DNA from 2 places in the Paeniglutamicibacter kerguelensis genome. Region 2 is predicted to be linked to the other one. Evidence: riboswitches for the same ligand, from Rfam matches in the RefSeq annotation. Region 2 holds a riboswitch; the other holds the start of a gene.
What was found. Region 2 has a riboswitch for S-adenosylmethionine ahead of JOF47_RS20855 (methionine ABC transporter ATP-binding protein). Riboswitches for the same ligand answer to the same signal wherever they lie in the genome.
Positions count from the first base shown of each region.

Region 1 (12,026 bases), on a different contig from region 2:
ACGGGTTCATCACGGTCGCCGACGGCCATTGAAAACATCACGCCGAGGTCCGATCCACCCTTGAAATCGACCCCGGGCGATGTTGCACTGTTTCCCATGGAAAACGACCAAAACACCGTGCTTGCCATCGGAACCAAGAAGGGCCTCTGGCTGGCCCAGAGCCCGAACCGGCAGGATTGGACGCTCACCGGACCGCATTTCACCACCCTTGAGGTCCCGTCCGTCGCCATAGACACCCGCGGGGGCCGCACCAGGATCTTCGCCGGCGTCAACGACTGGCATTGGGGGCCCACCATCGTGCACAGCGACGACCTGGGGGCCACCTGGTCCGAGACCGAGAAGGGCGCGGTGAAGTTCCCCGAGGACACCGACACCGCGCTGGCCCGCATCTGGCACATCCGCCCCGACACCGCCGAGCGCCCGGGAGTCGTCTGGGCGGGCTGCGAGCCCATCTCCGTGTTCAAGTCCACCGACGACGGCGAAAACTTCGAGCTGAACCGCGGGCTCTGGGACCACCCGCACCGCAGCGAATGGGGTGCCGGCTTCGGCGGGGCCGCGGTGCACAGCATCGTGCCGAACGCGGCTGACCCGAACGTGGTCCACGCGGCGATGAGCACCGGCGGCGTGTACCGCAGCGCCGACGGCGGAGACTCCTGGGAACCGCGGAACAAGGGCATCAAGGCCGATTTCTTCCCCGACCCGTGGCCCGAGTTCGGCCAGTGCGTCCACCACATCACCGCGGACGCGGGAAACCCGGACAGGCTCTACGCCCAGAACCACGGCGGCGTGTACCGGACCGACAACGCGGGCGATGAATGGACAAGCATCGCCCAGGGGCTTCCGGCCGATTTCGGCTTCGTGTTCCTCGCCCACCCGCGCACCCCCGGCATGGTCTGGACCATTCCGTTGAAGGCCGCCGAGGAGCGCAACCCAGTGGGCGGGCGGCTCTCGGTCTACCGCTCGACCGATGCCGGGAACAATTGGGCGGAACAGCACGACGGGCTTCCGGAACCCGACTACAACGCGGTGTTGCGCGACGCGGCGGCCGTGGACGACAACCCCGGATCCGTCGGGGTGTACTTCGGGACCCGCGGCGGCGAGGTCTTTGCGAGCCCCGACGAGGGGGCGCATTTCAACACCGTCGCGCAACGGCTGCCCGATGTGCTCAGCGTGCGCGCATCAGTGGTTGTTGGCGGCTGAGCATGCAAACGATCCAGATCGAGGTGCCGTCGGTGCTGGCCGCGACGCTGGGCGGGAACCGCAGGCTCGAGGCCCACATGCCTGCGGGTTCCAGCATCGGCAACCTTCTTGACGAGCTTGGGGAAGCGTACCCGCTGTTTGCCCGCCGGGTCAGGGACGAACGCGGGCAGGTGCGCCGCTTCGTGAACATCTTCATCGGTCCGGACAACATCCGCGCGCTGCGTGGGCTGGACTCCGAGCTGCCCGCCGGCTCCACGGTCATGATCATGCAATCGGTCGCCGGAGGCTGAGGCGGGTCGGGCGGCGGGGTTTCACGGCGGCATCCGGGAGCGCTGGACACCGGCGGGCCTGCCCGTGGGTCCCCTCGCCGGATCCGGCGCCCGGCACTACGCTATGGTCATGAGCAATCTCGAGACCGCACCCGAAGAACTTGTGTGCAGCGACCACCGCGCGTGCGCAGGCATCGAGCTGCTGGCCCCGCGGGACGTTCCGCTGGGCGGGCCTCGGGCCATGGATGTGCGCAGGACCCTGCCGCAGAAGCAGCGCAGCCTGATCGGCGCCTGGTGCTTCCTCGACCACTACGGGCCGGACCCCGTGGGCGCATCCGGCGGCATGCGCGTTCCGCGCCACCCGCACACCGGCCTGCAAACGGTCTCCTGGCTCTTCACCGGCGAAATCGAGCACCGCGACTCCGCGGGGCACCACGCCATGGTCCGTCCGGGCGAGGTCAACCTGATGACCGCGGGGCGGGGCATCAGCCACTCCGAATTCTCGACCCCCGACACCACGGTGCTGCACGGCGCCCAGTTGTGGATCGCGCTGCCGGACCGGGCCAGGCACACCGCGCCGACCTTCGTCCACCACCGCCCGGAGCCCATGGGAACCAACGACTGGACGGTGCGCGTGTTCCTTGGATCGCTCAGCGTTTCCGCGGACCGCGGGGCCGAGCACTACTCGGCCTCCCCCGTCCACACGCACACCGAGCTGGTGGGTGCCGAGATCCTGATGGAACCGGGCACGCGGATCAAGGTGGCGCTCAAGGCTCACCACGAACACGGCATCCTGCTCGATGCCGGATGCCTGAAGGTCGAGGCGGACGATGTCCCTGTCGACCATTTGGCGTTCCTGCCCGCCGGGTTCCAAACCGTCACGCTCACCGCCGGCAGCAAGCCCGTGCGCGCACTGTTGATCGGCGGCGAGCCGCTCCATGAGCAGATCCTCATGTGGTGGAACTTCGTGGGGCGCACCCACGAGGAAGTCGTGAAGTACCGCGAGCAGTGGCAGGCGGAAATCGGTGCCGAACCCGGGGACGCCTCGGCACGGCGCTTCGGCGCCTTCCCGGACGGCGAACCCGATCCGCTGCCCGCCCCGGTGTTGCCCACCGTCCGCCTGCGCCCGCGCAACTAGGCGCCGACCGCCCGATGAATCCCGGACCCGCGACGTCGCGGGACGGCGGAGAGGAAGGAACCCATGAGCCTGGAGACGGAGCTTGAACGGCTGCGGCGTTCGCTGAATGAACGGGCCGAGCTCGGCGACCTGCTCGAAGCCAAGCGCGAGGTGGAACATTTCGTTTCGTACGCCTCGGCGCAGCAGGCCCAGGACGCCTGTGCGCACTTTGAAAGCGCGGGCTGGTCGGTCGACCGTTCCGACGGGCAGGATGCCAACGGCCTGTTCCCGGTGCGCGTGTACCGGCGGCAGGCCATCGACGCGGAGAGCGCGGAGCGATCCATCCGCGCCATCTACGCCATCAACGAGCAACACCACGGATACTACGACGGCTTCGGTGCCATGGTGGTCCTGGCCGAGGGCAGCGAGCCGCAGGGGTTTTTCAGCCGCCTGTTCGGCCGGCAAGGCAGCGACGGATAAGGAGCCGGAAATGAGCGAAATCCAGGTCGGGCAGCTCGCCGAGAGGCAGCGATATGCCCTGTTTGACGGCGAAAAAATCATCGGGGCGGCCCACTACCGGGACCTGTCAACCGACCACGGCATCGAGCGCGTCTTCTTCCACACCGTCGTCGACGAAGCCTTTTCCGGGCAGGGGCTGGCCTCGAAGCTTGCCGCCTTTGCCCTGGAAGACACCATTGCGCAGGGGCACAAGGTCGTGGCGGTGTGCCCGTACATCAAGGCGTACACGGCCAAGCACCACCAATACGATGCCCAACTCGTCACCCCGGGAAGCCAGCACCTGCGGATCCTGCCGACGGCGTAAGAGCCCGGGCCCCTGCCGCTGCGGGGCGTTGGTTTCCGGGGTTCCCACGATTTTGCGTGCCTCGATCGGTAGTCGGTGTGCAAGACCGGACTTCACTCGGCCAGCTCCGAGCCATTCTCCTGCAGCGCTTCGCGCAGGATCCGGATGGCCTTGGGTCCGACCCCGTGCATGGCCAACAGTTCCTTCTCGCCCCGGGCCGCGGCCTGTTCAAGTGTGGTGATTCCGTCGGCCTTCAGCGCCCCCGTTGCGGGGGCACCGATCTTCGGCAGTTCGTGATCGCTCATGCTCCGAGTGTATTCGTCACATCGGCAGCCGGCACGGCCGTTTCAACGGCCCGCGTCCGCGGGGTCAAGACGATCAACGCCAACCCGATGAGCGCGGTGAAGGCGAAGACCGCGACGAACGAGTCGTTTCCGCTGAAGGCCGCGAAGATCAGTCCGGCGGCGGCCAGCGCCAACGCCGAGCCCATGGAATCGGCGATACCCAGCGCCGATGAATTGAAGCCCTGGTTGGCGGTGGTCGACAGCTTGATCATGTGCACGTTCTGCCTCGGGTACACCAGCCCCATGCCGGCTCCCCCGAGGGCCCAGGCCGCGATCGCCACGAAGGCGGGCCAGTGCCAGGCCGCGGTCGCCAAGACCAGGATGATTGCCGTCACGCCGAGCACAGAGCCGATGAGCATTGCCAGTTCATTGCCCAGCGTCTCTCCCAAACGACCCTGGACCGCGGATCCCAGCGACCAGAAGATTGCAGCGCCGGTCAGCGCCAGGCCCGCCACGGCGGGAGTGAGTGCGTAGCGGTCCATCAGCAGGTATGGCAGGTACACCTCGGTGCCGAAGAACGCTGCCGCTGCCAATCCCCGAACCAGGATCGTGGTCGGCAGGCCACGCCCCGCACTCAGGGTCCTGCGCGGAAACAGCGGGCGCACCGCCACGAGCACCACCACCAGGGACAGCACCATCAGCCATGTTCCCACGGTGGGGATGTCGGCCAGCAGATTCATGGCCAGGACCGCAGCCGCGGCCAGGGCCGCCCAGCCCAAGGGCATCCAGGCGATCTTGCCTTTCGGGTTCTCCCCGCCGCCGAGCCCGCGCAGCGACGGCACCACCGCGGCCATGGCAAAGACCACGAGCCCCACAACGCCCAGAAACACCCAACGCCAACCAACCGTTTGCGCCGCAAGTCCCGCCGCAAACGGGCCGATCAGCGATGGAATGACCCAGGCCGCGGCAAACGCGGCGAAAATCTTCGGATGCAGACGCGGAACGTAAACCCGTGCCACCACCACGTACAGCGCCACGGTGATGGCACCGCCGCCGAGTCCCTGGACCAGGCGCCCCACCACCAGCGCCTGCATGCTCGGTGCCAGGCCGCACAGCAGCAGTCCGACAATGAACACGATCGAGGACACGTAGAGTGGACCCGTCGGGCCCTTTCGGTCGGACCAGCCACCCGCGGCCACCATGCCGATGACGCCGCTGGCCATGGGCGCTGCGAACGCCAGCGCGTACATGGACGCGCCATCCAGCTCCTTGCTGACCAGCGGCATGACCGTCGTGACGGCAAGCGATTCGAAGGCGACAAGGAACACCAGGGCGAACATTCCCACGGTGACCCAACGGTATTGGGGGGCGAAAAGACCGAGGGGCGCTTTCGCGCCGGATCCGGCAGCAGACAAGGTCATGGTTAGAGCTTAAAGCTTGCGCTTTCCGCCGCCGCATCGTTCTGCGGAGTGTCTTGTCACCAATGCTTTTGGGGGACGCGTTTGCCCTTAAATAGGGGTGCCCACAGGTAGGGTTGCGAGCGTGGAGTTCACTAACGAAATAACCGTCAACGTCCCGCGCAACAGGTTCATCGAGCTCTTCGACGACCCTGAGAACCTGAAGCTCTGGCAGAAGGGCCTGCTCTCCTTCGATGCGGTCTCCGGCACGCCCGGGGAGCCCGGCACCACCTCGAGGCTGCTCTACAAACAGGGCAGGGGAACCATGGAAATGGTCGAGACGGTCACCCGCCGCAAACTGCCCGACGCATTCGACGGAACCTATGATGCCAAGGGCGTGCACAACGTCTGCAAGAACGAATTCCACGACGTGGACGGAATCTCGACCCGTTGGGTCGCGCACAACACCTTCGAATTCTCCGGGTTCATGAAGATCGTCGGGCTGCTGTTCGGCTCGATGTTCCCGAAGCAGAACCTGAAGACGATGAATGAGTTCAAGTCGTTTGCCGAGGCTCAGGCGTAGGGCAACAGGAAGCCCTGCTGCCCCTTACCGCAGTGGTGCGGCCACTCCCAAGAAGATTGGGAATGGCCGCACCATCGTGTTGGGGGGCGGCTACATCCCGCCCTCTTGCGCCATGTTGTTGAAGCGCGAGTAGTGGCCCTGGAAGGCAACCACCATGGTCTTGGTCGGACCGTTACGGTGTTTTGCCACGATCACGTCGGCCTCGCCGGCGCGCGCCGACTCCTTGTCGTAGATATCCTCACGGTGGAGCAGAATGACCATGTCGGCATCCTGCTCGATCGATCCGGATTCGCGAAGGTCGGAAACCATCGGCTTCTTGTCCGTACGTTGTTCGGAGCCACGGTTCAGCTGCGAGAGCGCAATGACCGGCACGTCGAGTTCCTTGGCGAGCAGCTTCAGTGCACGCGAGAACTCGGAGACTTCCTGCTGGCGCGATTCGACGCGCTTGCCGGAGCTCATCAGCTGCAGGTAGTCCAAGACCACGAGCTTGAGGTCGTGCTTCTGCTTCAGGCGGCGGCACTTGGCGCGGATTTCCATCAGCGACATGTTCGGCGAGTCGTCGATGAACAACGGCGCGTCGTTGAGCCTGCCCATGGTGGTCGCGATCTTCGACCACTGTTCGTCCTTGATGGTGCCCTTGCGCAGGTCCTGCAGCGCGATGCTGGCCTCGGCCGAGAGCAGGCGCATGGCGATTTCGTTTCGGCCCATTTCCAGGGAGAAGAATACTGCGGTCATGTTGTTCTTGATGGCCGCCGACCTGGCGAAGTCCAACGCGAACGTTGACTTGCCGACGGCCGGGCGGGCGGCGATGACGATCATCTGGCCGCCATGCAGGCCCTGGGTCAACTCATCGAGCTCGTAGAAGCCGGTGGGCACGCCGGTCATGCCCTCGCCACGGGAACCAGCCGACTCGATTTCGTCGACGGTTCCCTCGATGATGTCGCGAAGCGGCACGTAGTCTTCCGCGGTGCGGCGTTCGGCGACCTTGTAGACCTCGGCCTGGGCTTCGTTGACGATCGCGTCGACTTCGCCGTCCTGCGAATAGCCAAGCTGGACGATCTTGGTACCCGCGTCAACCAATCGGCGCAGCACCGCGCGCTCGCGAACGATCTCGGCGTAGAAGCCGGCATTGGCAGCCGTGGGGACGGACTGGATCAACGTGTGGAGGTAGGCCGGACCGCCAATGCGGGTGATTTCCCCGCGCTTGGTCAAGAGGTCGGAGACCGTCACGGCGTCGGCGGGCTCGCCGCGGCCGTAGAGGTCGATGATCGCTTCGTAGATGGCTTCGTGCGCCGGGCGATAGAAATCGAGTCCGCGCAGGACCTCCACGCAATCCGCGATGGCATCCTTGGAGAGCATCATGCCGCCGAGCACGCTCTGTTCGGCCACGAGATCCTGAGGCGGCGTGCGGCCGTAGGCTGAATCGCCGGATTCAGAATTGGTTTCGATGTTGGCTAGCGACACGGGTCTTCCCTTCAAGCACCGCGGGTTCCCAGTTTCCGCGTCATTTCCTACTTCAGTGTCGCAGGGTCGGCCGACCTTTTGGTACGTCCAATCTCACGTGTGCGAAGAGACACGCAAGCCTGTGGAAATAGGTGGGGAACACTGTCACCTTAGACCCCATTTGCCTCAAACCCAACACCGTTATCCACAGGGGCTGTGCATAACCTGTGTACCTCGCGGCGTGTTGTGTGCACAGCTTGGGGAGAACATTGTGGATTACCGACAATTATTCTCTAAAAATGGCAGTTGACTAGGCTTTATATATTTACATGCCTGTGGACAGAAAGTAGTTATCCACAGTTTCTCAGGATGAAAAACCTGGTTATACACACAAAAACCCCGAGATTCCGCGGTTAACACCTGATGAATTCCACGGTTACCCACAAACTATCCACAGCTATCCACAGAGCTCGAAGGTTTCTGGGGATTAACGAGGTTGATGAGCGTCGACGGCGCTGCAATACTGACTCGCATGGCTGCCAATAAAACTGTCCCCACCCGGGTTGACCCGCATGAATTCATCGCCTCCGTCGCCCATCCGACTCGGCGCGCCGATGCGCAGGTCTTGCTGGAAATGATGGAGGGGGTCTCCGGGCAGCCGGCAACCATGTGGGGACCAAGCATCATCGGGTTTGGGACTTACCACTACAAATACGATTCGGGCAGGGAAGGCGATGCGCCGGCCATTGGATTCTCACCACGCTCGGCAAATCTTTCCCTCTACGTGCTGACCGGCACCGAGGAATCGCGCGAGCTCTTGGCCAAGCTTGGGAAGCACAAACGAGGCGCTGCCTGCCTCTACGTCAACAAGCTCTCCGATATCGACTTTGAGGTCCTCACCGAGCTGGCCCGTCACGGCTTCCAGCACACGATGAACGTATTACACGACCCCTCCTAGCGACCGGGACTACGGCCGCAAAAGTGAAGGGCCGCAGGGCCGCAAGACCACGTACGTGGCGGATCGCGGACCTGCAGCCCTCGTGCTTCTGGACCGCGTCTAGGAGACGAGCTGTTCAGCCTCCAGGCGACGGAAGGCCGACCCGTGGAAGACCAGCGGGGAATTCGTTTCATCGCTCGTCCGGTGGCCGTGCACGCGCAACAGCACCACGTGGTGGTCGCCCGCGGGAATCTCCTGCTCCACCGAGCAGTCGAGCCACAGGCTTGCATCATGGAGCAACAGGGCGCCTTCGTCGGTGGAATCCAGGCGAAGCCCCGCAAAGCGGTCCCCGGTCTTGGAAGCAATCTGGCGGCAAACGCCCTCGTTCTTCTCGCTGAGCACGGAGACACCAATACGGGCATTGGAGCGAACGACGGGCCAGGTGCGCGACGTGTTCTGGACCGCGAACATCACCAAGGGCGGATCCATCGAAACACCCACGGTGAAAGATGAAGCGACGATGCCCTGGGGCTCCCCGTCGACGATGGCGCACAATGCTGCAATGCCGGACGGATGCTGGGCGAAAACGTTGCGCAAGGCATCTGGGGTGAGGTCTGTTGCAAGAGTCATGGCTCGGTCCTTCGGCTTCGTGCCCACCTTGTACCGGGTACGCGCCAAAAGCGCAGCTGCCCATCAAAGGTGTGCGGTACTTGCCCCCGGGGTCCCGGTAGGCCGAATCGTCACCTGGAGCACCCCACTACCGTGAGAGGGTTGCCGGTCAACAAGCCAGGGCTTTTACGTTGACGCTCTTGATTCATGACTAACGTTAAGAGAAACGTTTAGCGTCCGTCAAAGATTGTTTCGACACATTGGGACATGTGGCGTAAGAATCGAAGATTCTGCGACCAAATCTCGCTATCTACCGGCAGTAGTCGATATAGCCTGATTTGGAAGGTTGGACAAGACCGCGCATCGGGCGTTTCCCCGGGGCAAAGCAATGAGGACCCCACCCGAAGGTGGAGTCCTCATCGTTTATCGACCCGGGGGACGATGGGTGCGCAGAGAATTACTTCTTTGCGGCAACAACTACCAGCGAGATGGTCGCGGATACATCGGTGTGCAGACGCACGGTAGCCGAGTAGTTGCCCGTCGACTTGATGTGATCGTTGATCTCGATGTTGCGCTTGTCGATCGCGCCAACGCCGGCGGCTGCAACAGCCTTGGCGATGTCGTCGGTCTTGACGGTGCCGAAGAGGCGACCGGTAGCGCCGGCCTTGACGGTCAGCTTGACCGGCTTGGCGGAGATAGCGGCGGCAAGTGCCTGTGCTTCTTCCAAGGACGCAACGGCGCGAGCAGCACGGGCGGCCTTGATCGACTCAACCTGCTTCTCACCGCCCGGGGTCCAGGTGATGGCGAACGAGCGCGGGAGAAGGTAGTTACGTGCGTAACCGTTCTTCACCTCAACGATGTTGCCTGCGGCACCGAGGCCGGTAACTTCGTGGGTCAGAATGAGCTTTGCCATGTTTGTATACCTTCCTTAGCCGCGGCCAGCGCCGGAGTAAGGCAGCAAGGCTACTTCACGCGCGTTCTTGATGGCCTGTGCGATCTTGCGCTGTTCCTGAACGGAAACGCCGGTAACGCGACGGGCACGGATCTTTCCGCGATCCGAAATGAACTTGCGCAGCAATGCTACGTCCTTGTAGTCGATGACAGTGATGTCAGCGGCCTTCAAGGGGTTGGACTTTGGTTTGGGCTTACGGAGTTCAGCCTTAGCCATCGTGGAGCTCCTTTATCAGGTGGAGCCCGCAGAATTTTCTGCGGGATGGTGAATAATTTTGTTTAGAAGGGCGGTTCGTCAGAACCCGGGTTGCCCCATCCGCCGTTGTTTCCTCCGGCAGGAGCGCCCCATGGATCGGCTGCAGGTGCATTCCAGCCGCCACCGCTGTTTCCGCCGGCGTTGCCGCCACCGAAACCACCCTGGCCGCCGGCATTGCCGCCGCCGAATCCGCCGGCGTTGCCGCCGGCATTCTGTCCACCAAAGCCACCATTGCCACCATTGCCGGAGCGCTGGGTGCGGGTGACCTTTGCGGAAGCGTAACGCAGCGACGGGCCGATTTCATCGACCTCGAGCTCGGTGACGTTGCGCTTTTCGCCTTCCTTGGTTTCGTAAGAACGCGACTTGAGGCGGCCCTGAGCAATGACACGAGTGCCCTTGGTCAACGTCTCAGCGACGTTTTCGGCAGCCTCACGCCACACCGATGCGCGGAGGAACAGCGTGTCGCCGTCCTTCCACTCATTGGACTGGCGATCGAAGGTTCGCGGGGTCGAAGCGATCGTGAAGTTCGCGACTGCCGACCCTGACGGGGTGAAACGTAGTTCTGGGTCACCGGTCAAATTGCCGATTACCGTAATGACGGTCTCGCCTGCCATTGGAGCCTCCTAAAGGTGTTGTTCTACGAAGATCGAAAAGCAGAATTACTCTGCAACGACCTTTGCCTCTTCCGGACGGGTGATCTTGGTGCGCATGATGGTCTCATTGAGGCTCAACTGGCGATCAAGTTCCGCGGAAGTAGCGGGGGTGGCGGTGAAGTTAACTACCGCGTAGATGGCTTCCGACTTCTTCTGAATGTCGTAGGCAAGGCGGCGACGGCCCCAGATGTCAACGTTCTCGATGGTTCCACCATCGTTACGGACAACGTCCAGGAACTTACCGAGGGTCGGTTCAACGGTTCGCTCGTCGACCTCGGGGTCGATCAGCACCATCAATTCATAAGCACGCATGTGAACCCACCTCCTTTGGGCTAAACGGTCACGGCATTTCCGCAACAGGAGGTTCTTTGCATTTGCTGTCGTCGATGCCCGATTGCCAGGCACGACAGAAACAGCCTCATCCAGTCTAACGGAAAAACCATGCCGGCCAAGACTTCGCCGGGTTGCATGCGTCACCCGCGCGTTGTCCAGCACACGGGTCACCGCACGTCGTCGTTCAGCCCGTCGGCATGCAGCATCGCCTCGATCCGGATGCCGAAAACCGGGGCAAGGGTGCGCATGTAGGTGTCGGAGACGTGGTGCCCGTCCCGGTACACCAACACGTTCCCGATCACGGCCGGGCAGAATCCGCGGACACAGAACTGGTCGGAGAAATCCAGTACGCCGACCCGCGGCTCGCGTTCGGCCGCGGCGAGGGTGGAGTCGTTGGCTTCGAAGGCCTTGGACGCCGGGGCACCGCAGGATTCCAGTTCCTCCGGGTGCAACGCCACGCAGTCCCGTGCATAGGACTTCGTCCCGGGGCGCGGGGTGTCGATAATCGGGTAGACCTTGATGCCAGCATCCTCAAGCTGGCCCCAGTAGTCGGCGAAACCCTCGGCGGCACCCTTTTCGAAGACGGACCCGGCCCAGTGGCTGGTCACCACCGCATCCACGATTCCACGGGAGACGATCCGCTTCAAGGTGTCCTCGTTGGCCTGGTGGCACGAAATGCTGCCGTTCTTCTCGGCGGTGCGCTCGGCGGCGGTGAACGGGCAGGAATTCTTCAGATAGGTCAACAGCGTCCAGCCGTGTTCCTTGGCGGTGGCCTCCAGCGCCCGGTACCAATGCGTAGCGTGCGAGTCGCCCACCAGGGCAATGGTCAGGGACCCGTCCGCCGCACCCGTGGTGCATTCAAGGGTGACCCGGGAACGCGGTTTTTGGACGCACTCGCCCAGGTGCGGCAGGTCATGCTCGGCGTCGGCGGGGACCGGGACGATCTGCTTCACGCCCCGCAGGTAGGGCGGCGCGCCGGCGGGCACCGAGGCGGCACCGAACCCGGGCGGAGGTGCGGCGAGCAGGGTGGCGGCCGTACCTTCCTGCGCGACGGTGTCACGTTGGGCCAGGGGCCCGGGGGCCAGTGACATCGCCGCGACCAGTCCGACCACGATCACCCCGATGCCCAGGGTCCGCCACTTTGAGGAAGCCAGCGGCGCCAGGGAACGCACCGGGGTTTCGATCCAGCGGT
Region 1 covers NZ_JAGIOF010000001.1:3,964,775-3,976,800, forward strand. The annotation lists gene JOF47_RS18020 (HAD-IA family hydrolase) at 1-32, shown strand, start outside; gene JOF47_RS18025 (WD40/YVTN/BNR-like repeat-containing protein) at 97-1,200, shown strand; gene JOF47_RS18030 (MoaD/ThiS family protein) at 1,203-1,490, shown strand; gene JOF47_RS18035 (pirin family protein) at 1,600-2,607, shown strand; gene JOF47_RS18040 (ribonuclease E inhibitor RraB) at 2,671-3,066, shown strand; gene JOF47_RS18045 (GNAT family N-acetyltransferase) at 3,077-3,409, shown strand; gene JOF47_RS18050 (helix-hairpin-helix domain-containing protein) at 3,502-3,693, opposite strand; gene JOF47_RS18055 (MFS transporter) at 3,690-5,093, opposite strand; gene JOF47_RS18060 (SRPBCC family protein) at 5,215-5,652, shown strand; gene dnaB (replicative DNA helicase) at 5,743-7,116, opposite strand; gene JOF47_RS18070 (DUF1801 domain-containing protein) at 7,628-8,053, shown strand; gene JOF47_RS18075 (flavin reductase family protein) at 8,153-8,662, opposite strand; SAM riboswitch class IV at 8,734-8,847, opposite strand; gene rplI (50S ribosomal protein L9) at 9,099-9,554, opposite strand; gene rpsR (30S ribosomal protein S18) at 9,570-9,809, opposite strand; gene JOF47_RS18090 (single-stranded DNA-binding protein) at 9,872-10,462, opposite strand; gene rpsF (30S ribosomal protein S6) at 10,508-10,813, opposite strand; gene JOF47_RS18100 (acyltransferase family protein) at 11,002-12,026, opposite strand, start outside.
Region 1: linked by a shared signal. The riboswitch ahead of JOF47_RS18075 (flavin reductase family protein) and the one ahead of JOF47_RS20855 (methionine ABC transporter ATP-binding protein) in region 2 are both predicted to bind S-adenosylmethionine.

Region 2 (12,026 bases):
TGCGCAACAAGCTCTTCGGCAAGGGCGACCGCGTCCAGGAATCGCACAAGGCCGCCAACTACCGGCTCTCCGCCGCAAAGGTCGGCTAGCGGGCACTGCCCCACTGGTTGCCCAGCGCCCGAAGTCCAGCGCAACCAACTGCGTTTCCGACGGGGATCCCAGCCATGCCGGGATCCCCGTCCCGCCAAGTCAAGCGGGATCTTTCAAGGCCCGGACTCGAACCGGGGCACCCGTTACGGGGCCAGGCTGACGACCAGGTTGATGGTGGTGGCCAGGATTCCCGTGCCAAACACAAACGCCAGCAGGCTGTGGCGCAGCGCTGCCGATCGCATCACACGTGAGGTGATGTTTGTGTCCGACACCTGATAAGTCATGCCCATGCTGAACGCCATGTAGGCAAAATCGGTGTATTGCGGCGGTTCCTTCTGGTTGAAGTCGATGCCACCGGGCGCTCCGTCGTAGTAAATCACCGCATAGCGCAGCGTAAACAACGTGTGCACGAGCAGCCACGACATCCCCGTGCAGGTCAAGGCCAGCAGTGCCAGCAGGAACCGTGCATTTCCATCGGCGTTCTTGCTGCCCAACATCACCAGGACGACGGCGGCCAGCGACCCCAGTGCCGCCAAGAGGATCAGAAGGTCCGAGGTGCTGCGGCCGGGGTCCTCTTCCTGGGCATGGGCGGCCGTGCGGACATGATCCATCGGGGTGATGCTCGACCACACCCAGAGGTTGTAGATCAGCGCGGCGAGGCCCCAACCCACTGCCGGCGCATACACCCAGGCGCCAAGAAGCCCTGTCAGCGCGGCTGCGAAACCACCGCCGACAACCATGCCGATGATGCGCAACCGGCGGTGCCGAGTGCGTTCTGAGCGTGCGATCTTCATGTGGCGATCATGCCACGGCCCGCCATCGCGGCGCGGGATGATCAATCGAAACGTTGCATCATGTCAGCGGGCACTTCGCGCTCGAGATCTGGCGAAGCGAGGTTTTCGGCGGATTATCAACATGACGCTGCTATGAAGCAAGCCGATATGAAATTCGCGCGTCACAATCGGTCTTGTGACATTTCTTGAAGAAAAAACGGGCTAAAGACGGAGCTTTTCGAGCGTTTGTTTCATGAGGTGGTCATATTTGTTGGTGCTGTCGAAGAATCTGCGACACACTTGAGTTGTTCCGTCCCGGTGAAATGCCTGGAACGGTACGACACCATCCAGAGCGGCTGAGAGACCTGGCTCGTTGACGCCGCAGCAACCACCCCTATGCGTAGGGGCCGGTGCTACCGCCAGGACCGATGGAGATAGCCAACTCTGTTCCGGTCCACTGGTCGACCCCTAGCGGGAGGCCGGCCGATCGGTCGTGCTGTTGGCGTCCCTCGGGTAAACCGAGAGGAGTTGGACATGATCAACATCAAAGACGTGTCCACAGTTTTCCCGTCAGCGGATAATCCCTTTGTTGCCGTGGACAACGTTTCGCTGGAGATCCCGCGAGGCTCAATCCAAGGAATCATTGGTTTTTCCGGCGCAGGCAAGTCGACCCTGCTGCGCAACATCAACCTGCTTGAGCGACCAACCAGCGGGCAAATCATCGTCGACGGCACGGACCTTACCGCGCTGAACGATGAAGAACTGCGTCGGGCGCGCCACCACATCGGCATGATCTTTCAGCACTTCAACCTCTTGAACAACCGCAATGCCGTTGAGAATGTCGAACTCAGCCTCAAGTTTGCCGGTGTCCCCAAAAAGGACCGCCGGCGCCGGGCACTGGAAGCCCTAGCGATCGTGGACCTGGCGGACAAGACAACTGCTTACCCCGGCCAGCTCTCCGGCGGCCAAAAGCAGCGCGTTGCGATTGCCCGCGCACTGGCCACAGAGCCGAAGGTGCTTCTGTGCGACGAACCGACTTCCGCCGTTGACCCGCGGACCACTGCCTCGGTCCTCCAGTACCTTTCCGACATCAACGCCCAATTGGGTATCACCACGGTCATCGTGACGCACGAAATGAATGTCGTAAAGGCCATTGCGGACAACGTCGCGGTCATGGAGGACGGGGCGGTTGTCGAGCAATTCGACATTGCCTCACTGAAGAACCCGGCGTTCACCCCCGCCACCGCAATCGGCCGATACCTGATCTCAGATGAAATTTCGCTGGATCGAAAGCCAACCACGGCCCCGGCACCCGCGTCGGCTGCAACCGAATCCTTGAAGGAGGAGTCTTATGTCTAATCTTGCATTTGGCATCAACGTCCTGGCGTCCTCCACCAACGGAAGCGGAGCCGCGGCCTTTGACCTCAACCGCATCATCGAATTGTGGCCCGAAATCGCCTTGGCCATCGGCCAGACCCTGGCCATGCTCCTGGTGTCGATTCCGATCGCGATCCTCATTGGAACCCCACTGGGCATCTGGCTCTACTCGATGTCGCCGAACGGCCTGCGCCCGCGCCCGCGCATCCACCGGATCGTTGACGGGCTCGTGAACACCATGCGTTCGTTCCCGTTCCTGATCCTGCTGATTGCCATCATTCCGTTCACGCGATTCGTTGTGGGAACAACCATCGGCACGGCCGCGGTGATCGTCCCGCTGACGATCAACGCCATCCCGTACTTCGCCCGATTCGTTGAGCAGAACCTGACCCAGCTGGGCAGTGGCGTGGTCGAAGCCGCCCGCGCCATGGGTGCCACCCGCGGACAAATTGTCAGGGATGTGCTGCTGGTCGAAGGGCGCCCGGCACTCATCGGCTCGATCACCATCATGACGGTGAGCTTCATCAGCTACTCGGCCATGGCCGGGTTGGTCGGTGGCGGCGGAATCGGCGACTTCGCCATCCGTTACGGCTATTACAGGTATGAAACGGGCATGATGATCGTCGCCATCGTCCTGATGATCCTGATGGTCCAACTGGTCCAGATCTCCGGCACCAGGCTCGCCGCACGCCTGGACAAGCGCCACTAACCCCACCCACCCCGGATACACCCTCTGGAGCCCCCTCATGAGCAATTCCAAACGTCCGCGCCTGCTGTTGAGCGCATTCCTGATGAACACCACCAGCCACATCCTTGGTGGGCAATGGCGTCATCCCGAGGCCCAGCAGCACCGCTTCAACGAGCTCAAGCTCTGGACCGAGCTGGCCAAGGAGCTTGAGGCCGCACGCTTCGACACGATCTTCCTTGCCGACGTCGTCGGACTCTACGGCGACCACGACGGGGGATGGGCATCGCACATCAAGCGCGGCCTGCAGGTTCCGTCCAACGACCCTCTGGTCCTTGCCTCGGCGCTCGCCGCGGTGACCGACGAAATCGGGTTGGCGTTCACCTCCTCGGTGATCCAGTCCGACCCGTTCCAGCTGGCACGCCAGCTCTCCACGCTCGACCACTTGAGCAACGGGCGCGTGGCCTGGAACATCGTCACCAGCGTGCTGGAAAATTCGCACCGCAACTTCGGCGCCGACGGGCTGACCGCGCACGCCGACCGCTATGACTGGGCCGAGGAATACGTCGAGGCCGCCTTCAAGCTCTGGGAAGGTTCCTGGGAAGATGGTGCCCTGCTTGCCGACAAGATCCGCGGCATCCATGCCGATCCGGCGCTGGTGAACAAGATCTACCACCGCGGGGAACGCTACTCGATCGACGGCCCGCACCTGTCCTCGCCAAGCCCGCAACGCACACCGTTCCTCTTCCAAGCCGGAAGCTCCCCGCGGGGCAAGGCCTTTGCCGCCGCCAACGCCGAAGCCACCTTCCTGTTTGCGCCGAACCCGGAAAACGTTCGCAAGAACTCGGGGATCATCCGGCAGCTGGCGGTCGACGCCGGCCGTGAAGCCGGCGACGTGAAGATCTTTGCCGGGCTTTCCTTTGTGGTGGGCAGCACCGAGGCCGAGGTCGCCCGCAAGCAGGCCGAGTACGACGAGTACCTCGACCTGGATGCCGTGGTCGCACACATCGGCGGCGGGCTGGGCATCGACCTGGGCGGGGTTCCACTGGACACCCCGCTGGGCGACGTCGACACCGAGGGCGGCAAGGGAGTCCTCGATGCGATTCGGGCCTCGGTTCCGGGTGGCAATCCGACCATCGGAGACCTGGCCCGTTACCGCGCCAAGGCGATGCAGATCGCCGGAACCCCGGAACAGATCGTTGACCAGCTTGAAATCTGGCAGGATGCCGGAACGGACGGCATCAACATCATCAACCAGATCCTTCCGGGCTCTTACACCGACTTCATCCAGGGTGTGATTCCGGAGCTGCGGGCCCGCGGGCTGGCGCAGAGCGAGTACGCCCCGGGGACGCTGCGCGAAAAGGTGTTCGGCCGTTCGGCAACCCTGGAACCCTCGCACCCCGCAGCCGCATTCCGTGGGGCGTTCGCCGAGCATTCGGCCGCCAACGAAAACCACTCAGCCATCTCCACGCTTTCCTGAAAGACAGAACCATGACGCTGATTCAAGACATCCCCTCGACGGTTGCCTCCGATTACGCGAGCCTGCACGAGCACTTCGCCGAAATCTTCGCACGCATTGCGGAGGGTTCCCGCGAACGCGATTTCGCACGGATCCTCCCTTTCGAACAGGTTGCCTGGCTCAACGAGGCTGGGTTCAGCGCCCTGCGCGTGCCGGTGGAGTTTGGCGGGGCGGGCGTCAGCGTCGAGACCTTCACCCGGTTGCTCATCGACTTGGCGGCAGCGGATTCCAACGTCGCCCACCTGTACCGCTCCCACTTCGGGTTCATCGAGTCCCTCCAGTGGCAGGAAGAACCGGTCGCCCGGCGCTGGTACGAGCTTGCGGCCGCGGGAAAGACCGTCGGAAACGCCTCGACCGAACGCGGGGGCAACGCTCTGGGGAGGCTGAACACCGTCCTGGCCAGGAACGGTGAGGACTGGGTGCTCAACGGCGAAAAGTACTACACCACCGGCACCATCTTCTCCGATTACACCCGTGTTTCGGCCGGGCTGGCCGGTGAAGACGGACGCTTCTTTGCCGTGGTGGACACCAAGGCCGCGGGAGTGAACATCGTCGATGACTGGGACGGCTTCGGGCAGCGGTTGACCGGCACCGGGACCACCACATTCGAGAGCGTGCGGGTCCCCAACGAAGACATCTTTGACCGCATCGCCGGCGGGGCCGAGGCCACCCACGAAGCGGCATTCTTCCAGCTGGTGCTGCTCTCCGTGCTGGCCGGCATCGCTCGGGCCGCGCGCGATGACGCGGCGCAGTCCGTGGCCAAGCGTGCGCGCACCTTCAACACGGGTTCGGGCCTGCCGTTCCGCGAGGATCCGTTGATCCAGGAGACCGTCGGCCGGATCGCGACCAAGGCATTTTCCGCCGAGGCAATTGTCCTGGCCGCCGCCCGCTCGCTGGATGGCGCATTGGAGAAGAGCCTGGCGCAGGAGGTTGACGTTGACGGAAACAGGGCGACAACCCTTGAGGGTCACCTCGCCGAACTTGCCGTCGAGCAGGCCCAGGTCGCCGTCCCCGAACTGGCCATTTCCGCGGCGCAGCAACTCTTTGAGACCGGTGGCGCCTCGGCGACCAGCACCTCCAAGGGCCTGGACCGGCACTGGCGCAATGCTCAGACCGTGGCCACCCACAACCCGATTTCATTCCGTGCGCGTTCAATCGGCGACTACTTCATCAATGGCACCCTGCCCGAGGGATTGAACGCCATCGGGGATGCCACGGCAAAGGCCACGGCCAACTAGTAGCCCGACATCCGTCCGGTCGGACGGCTGCCCAAATACAACACATCACGCAGGGTGCCTTGGTACTTCGCGCCCATTTTCAGGAGATAAACATGCAACGCCGCAAATTCATTGCCGGAGTCGTCAGTCTGGCCGCCATCGTCTCTTTGACGGCCTGCGGCCTGATCGGGGGCGCCGCCGGCGCCGCGGACGACAAGACCATCAAACTGATCGTCACCGAATCCGCACCCACCCAGGAACCGACAAAGATCGCCCAGAAGATCCTCGAGGGGCAGGGCTGGAAGGTAGACGTCAAGTACGTCACCGACATCGTGCAGCCGAACTTCGCCGTGGCCAACGGCGAGTTCGATGCCAACTACTTCCAGCACGCCGCATACCTCGAGCAGTTCACCACCGACAAGGACCTGGACGTGGAAACGGCGTTCTACATGTACGGGTCGCCGGCGGGTGTTTACTCGGCCAAGTACAAGGACATCAACGACTTGCCGGATGGCGCAAAGATCGCGATTCCCGTGGATCCCTCCAACAACGGCCGAGCCCTGGCGTTGCTGCAGACTGCCGGACTGCTCAAGCTCACCGAGGGCAAGAGCCTGATCCACCTTTCGCAGGCCGACATCATCGAGAACCCAAAGAACTTCAGCTTCGTCGAGGTCGACCAGCAGTCGCTGTCCAAGACCCTGCCGGATGTTGACGCAGGCTTCCTGTTCGTTCGTCTCGGTGCCGAAATCGGGTTGAAGCCATCCGACGCGTTGCTCTTCGAAAAGGACGAGGACGCGCTGCCGTTCATCAACCTCGTTGCCGCCAAGCCAGGCTTTGCCGAGACTGAGAAGGGCAAGGCCCTTGAGGCCGCCTACCACTCGGACGAGGTCAAGGAATGGTTCAAGGGATACCTTGACGGTGCCTTGCCCACGCCGTGGGACCGCGACCCGGCAGCCGACCTCAAGGCTTGGAACATCTAAGAGATCCACCGCAGCAACAACACTCATTTTCGCGGGGCAGGAAACGGCCCCGTCTAGCTAGGGAGCACGAAGCATGGAACGTCGTACCTTTATCAGGGGATCGCTGGGTCTCGGTACCCTGGCCGGGCTGGCAGCACTGACCGGTTGCGGTCTGACCGGCCAGGCAACCGCCAGCGGAAATGACAAGACCATCAAGTTGATCGTCACGGAGTCGGCCCCCTACCAGGAGCCGACAAAGCTTGCGCAGAAGGCCCTGGAAGCCGACGGCTGGAAGGTCGAGGTCAAGTACGTCACCGACATCGTGCAGCCAAACTTTGCCGTTGCGAATGGCGAGTTCGACGCCAACTACTTCCAGCATGCGTCTTACCTTGCGCAGTTCACCAAGGACAAGAACCTTGCCGTTGAGCCGGCGTTCTACATGTACGGTTCCCCGGGTGGCATCTATTCGCAGAAGCACAAGTCGATCGACGGTTTGCCGACAGGTGCCAAGATCGCGATTCCGGTCGACCCGTCCAACAACGGACGGGCCCTCGCGATGCTGGCCAAGGCCGGGGTGATTAAGGTCGCCGAAGGTAAGAGCGTCATTCACCTGTCGCAAAACGACATCCTCGAGAACCCCAAGAAGGTCACCTTCGTGGAGGTCGACCAGCAGTCGCTGTCAAAGACGCTTCCGGACGTCGACGCCGGATTCCTCTTTGTACGTCTGGGCGCCGAGTTGGGTCTCACTCCCGAGGACGCACTGCTCTTCGAGGACAACGCCGATGCGTTGCCATTCATCTGCTTGGTTGCTGCCAAGCCTGGCTTTGCCGAAACCGAGAAAGGGAAGGCCCTGGAGAAGGCGTACCATTCGGATGAGGTTCGCAACTGGTTCAAGAACTACATCGGGGGCGTCTTGCCCACTCCATGGGACCGTGATCCTGCCGCCGACCGCAAGGTCTGGGATAGCTAAGCCCTGTTGCCCCCGAAAGTGACCCTCAGCAGTCCGAGTCGAGTCTCGCACTCGCCTCGGACTGCTGTTTAAGCTGCCAGGCGGTTTTTGCGCCTAGGCCCGGATGGCAGTTGTAATGTATCTCGTATGAGCAGCATCGGCAGTCCACGGCATGAGAATGATCCCGAAGTAATCCGTCGGCTGTTGACCACGCCCGCACGCTGGGCCGTTGTCGGGTTGAGTAACAATCCGTTGCGGGTGGCGCCGCGCGTTGCACATTTCCTGCAAACACGTTTGGGCATGGAAATCATCCCGGTTTCACTGCGTGGCGACAGCGTTTTAGGGGAGCCCGGGTACAAGACCCTGGGGGAGATCCCGGGACACGTTGATGTGGTTGATTGCTTCGTGAACTCCCAGAAGGTCGGGGCCGTTGTCGACCAGGCCATTGCCATCGGTGCATCGGCGGTCTGGCTGCAGTTGGGTGTCATCGACGAGGAAGCACTGGCCAGAGCCAAGTCGGCCGGCCTGGACGTCGTCATGGACACCTGCCCCATCATCGAATATGAATACCTTTGAGTGCACTGTTTTAGCGCGACTCCTCAAAGTAATGCAATGTAAGGTATTTGGATTTTCCGGCTATGCTGTCAGCTGCACATGAAACATTGATTGGGTGCTGGGGACCAAATGAATACTGGGGGACGTCCGGACTTGGGGTTTGGGCGGAACTAGGCGGGCTGGATGGGACCGGTCCGCTAGAACAGTGCTTGTTGAGTGTTTGCCGCGCCCCTTGGGGTAATTGGGGTATAAATCGTGTTCGCCAAATCTGGGGATCAAGCCACACGTAGACAAAGGGACCGCCGCGATTCGCGGCGAAGCTCACTCTTGGGCACCATGTGGAGGAACGGCATTGTCCGTTCGACCGTGGGCGCCACCGCAACGACTGCGCTCGTTGCGACCATGATGTTCGGCGGCGGTGGATTCAATCCCGCCGTCGCGGCCCCGGTCGACAACCAGGACTCCGGCGTTGAGCGGCAGCTGCGCGACGCCGTCGAGGGGCCCGAAACAAGCACCGGTTCGAAGGGCACCAAGACCGGCGCCGAGACGGTAGCACCGGAGTCGAAGCCTGAAGAAACGTCCAAGCAGAACACGGCCAAGTCTTCCGACGAACCGGTCACTTTGGCTGTCCCCCCGACGGCGGGCGAAACGGCTGTCATCAACGTAAAGGTTCGAGCTGTACGAGGGGCAAACGGCACGGCGGCAAAGCCGGCCACAGGCAGCGTCAAGCTCGAGCTGCGCAATGGCACGAGCGCTTCCCCGGATAGCCCCGGTTCCCTGGTGGGCAAGCCCTGGAGTGTCTGTACCGTTGATGCCGATGGCGATTGTTCCTTCACCGTTCCGAAAGACGGACTGAGCAAGAGCTACTGGGTAATCCCCAGTTGGACGTCAGACGCCTACTACATCAATGACACGTTGATCACGGGTAACAACACCAACTCCGGTGATGACCGTTTTGCGCAGACTCCCTACGTGTTCCGCACTCCCCAGCTAAAGGCGAAACAGACGGTCCAGTTGCCTTCAACGGCCGGAATGCCCGCGAAATCAAATGTAGGCAACCCGACTCTGAACAACCCTGCGAGCCGCAATACAGCCAATCGCTGGAAGACGAACGGTTTCTTCCCCGTATCCATCAAGAACCCGCGCTTCCAGCCGACTTGCAAGCCGGGTCTCTCCGTCGCCCTGGTGATCGACCTTTCAACATCCATGACCAGTTCCGGCTCCGCCGGACTCAACGGCGCCAAGAAGGCCGCCAATGCGATGTTCAATGCCTTGGCCTCTTCAGGGTCGAACGCAAACGTCAACCTTTTCACCTTCGGTAACGATGCTCCGGTGACCGGGCAGGGCTCCACAAGAACGAACTCGTTCGTAGCGACGCCCGGCAACATCGATGCTTTCGCGGAAAGGATCAAGGCTCTTTCCGTGAGCGGGACTCAATACACGAACTGGGATGCCGGACTCGATTACGTAGCGAAAAACGCGGCCAAAGCGGACGTTGCCATCGTCTTGACCGACGGTAACCCCACGCGCAGCCGTGCGGGCAGCAACAGCACCTGGACGTATTTCGGACAGATGGAAGAAGCAATATTCTCCGCCAATGCGATCAAGGACAATGGCACGCAAATTCTTGCCTTCGGCGTCGGCAGCGGTATTTCTGACACCGTTGGCGGCAACAATTTGGCTGCCGTTTCGGGACAGAAGCAGTGGACCGGCAAGGGCAAGATTGGCGACTCCGACTACGCGATCACCAGCGACTGGGACCTGGTTTCCCAGCAGCTGGCTGCCATGGCCAACGGGTTGGGTTGCGCCGCGTCGATCGCCGTTGAAAAGACGGTGATCGACGCCGAGGGAAACTCGAGCGTAGGCAATGGCTGGGAGTTCGGTGCCACGAAGACCACGTCCGCTGGAACGTTGTCGCCCACCGAAAAGCAGTCGACGGTCAACGGCAAGGCCACCTGGAACGTTTCCTTCCCGGCACCGGGGGACACCGCGAACATCTCCATCAAGGAGACAGCCAAGCCCGACTGGACCATGAAGAGCGCAAGCTGCACCATCAACAACGACCCCATGAGCGCCGGGGTTGACCTGGCCAAGGGCCAGCTCGACCTCACCGGCATCGGCATCGGTGACGACGTGATTTGCAAGGTTGTCAACCAGATCGAGCCCACCTCGTTGACCGTCCAGAAGACGTGGATGATCAACGGAAAGCCAGCCACGGCCGCCGAGGCAAAGGCCTACGGCGCCAGCGCGGCACCAAAGCTGACCCCTGCGCCGAAGGCCGGGCAGCCGTCCTTCGGGCAAGCCGTCGGTGGATACGCACCCGGCACCAAGGTCAACGTCAACGAAACCTTCACCACCGGCGACCGATGCGTGGCTACGTCCCAGACCATCGCCGTGGGCGACGGGGCATCAGTGCCCCTGACTGACAAGGGCCTGGATGTCGTGCTGGCTCGTGGCGGCAACACCGCCACCATCACCAACAAGATCAACTGCGATGCCACGTTGACCCTCGTCAAGACGGTCGACAACAAGGGCGGCAGCGGCGCCACCGCCACGGACTGGAAGCTCTCCGCCATCAAGGCCGGCGGAACCACCAACCTGGAGAACGTAGCAACCGGAACATCCAAGTCTGTGGTTTCGGGTACCTACAAACTCTCCGAGTCCGCGGGCCCGGCGGGCTACGACCTGACCAACCTCGCCTGTGTCAACGGGTCAACCCCGGTTGCCGGCGTTGACCTGAAGAACCCCACCGTTGCCCTTAACCTTGGCGACAACGTCACCTGTACGTTCACCAATACAAAGACCTCATATCTAGACCTCGTGGTCTCCAAGACCGTGGATGCGTCATTCGACCGCGACTATAACTGGACCATCAACAAGAGCGTCGATCCCTCGCAGAAGACTGTTAATTCCGCGACCGGAAACGTCGAGTTCAACTACGGCGTTGAGGTAAGTGCAGGGAAGCCTGCCGACAGCAACTTCAAGGTTTCCGGTTCCATCACGGTAGAGAACCGAAACGCGATCGCATTCAAGGACGTAGCGCTTTCCGACAACCTGCCGGACGCGGTCTGCGCCATCAAGACCACCACCGGCGCGGCCGTCAGCGGTCCTGTGTTGATTCAACCCGGCACCACGACGTTCAACTACACGTGTGCAATGCCTTCGAAGACCACCGCGGCAACCGCGGGAACCAACGTTGCAACCGCAACATGGAATTCGGGCACCTACTTCGGTACCACGGGCAAGGCCAATGGCTCCAAGGCTTTCGACTTCGCCAAGGTTTCGCCGAAGGTGACCGACGGATCGGTAACCGTCACTGATGACCACTTCGACTTGGCTGGTGTTGAAGGCGGAAACGTCGTCACCGTCGGTCAGGCTCCGAAGAAGTTCGAGTATGCCGCGAACTGGCCGGGTGAAACCGGAAAGTGCATTGACTACAAGAACACTGCGAAGTTCATCTCCACCGATGGCGAAAAGGGCCAGGACAGCGAAACCGTCACGCTTTGTGTCGAGAAGCCGCTGACCCTCGATCTGGACGCCAAGGCTGCCTTCGACAGGGACCACGACTGGAAGATCGAGAAGAAGGCCGACAAGTCTTCCTTCAACGTCGACGGTGACGGAAACATCACCGCCGGCTACAAGGTCACTGCCACCGAGGCCGGCCACGCCGATTCGAATTGGAAGCTCGGTGGAACGATCACCGTGAAGAACCCCAACTCCTTCGGTGAGATCACCGCAAGGATCGGCAAGACCCTGAGCCTTAAGGGAGTGGCCTGCACGATCAAGGGAACGGACGCCGACAAGGCCGAAGGCTTCCAGGTCCTGGTTCCTGCCGGTGCGAGCCAGGTCCTCGACTACGACTGCGACGTGGCATCGGGTGTTGACGAGGCAGACTACAAGAA
Region 2 covers NZ_JAGIOF010000004.1:324,784-336,809, reverse strand. The annotation lists gene JOF47_RS20865 (LLM class flavin-dependent oxidoreductase) at 1-89, shown strand, start outside; gene JOF47_RS20860 (DUF1345 domain-containing protein) at 234-884, opposite strand; SAM riboswitch class I at 1,204-1,298, shown strand; gene JOF47_RS20855 (methionine ABC transporter ATP-binding protein) at 1,398-2,222, shown strand; gene JOF47_RS20850 (methionine ABC transporter permease) at 2,215-2,949, shown strand; gene JOF47_RS20845 (NtaA/DmoA family FMN-dependent monooxygenase) at 2,987-4,405, shown strand; gene JOF47_RS20840 (acyl-CoA dehydrogenase family protein) at 4,417-5,682, shown strand; gene JOF47_RS20835 (MetQ/NlpA family ABC transporter substrate-binding protein) at 5,775-6,641, shown strand; gene JOF47_RS20830 (MetQ/NlpA family ABC transporter substrate-binding protein) at 6,715-7,590, shown strand; gene JOF47_RS20825 (CoA-binding protein) at 7,717-8,145, shown strand; gene JOF47_RS20820 (DUF7927 domain-containing protein) at 8,491-12,026, shown strand, end outside.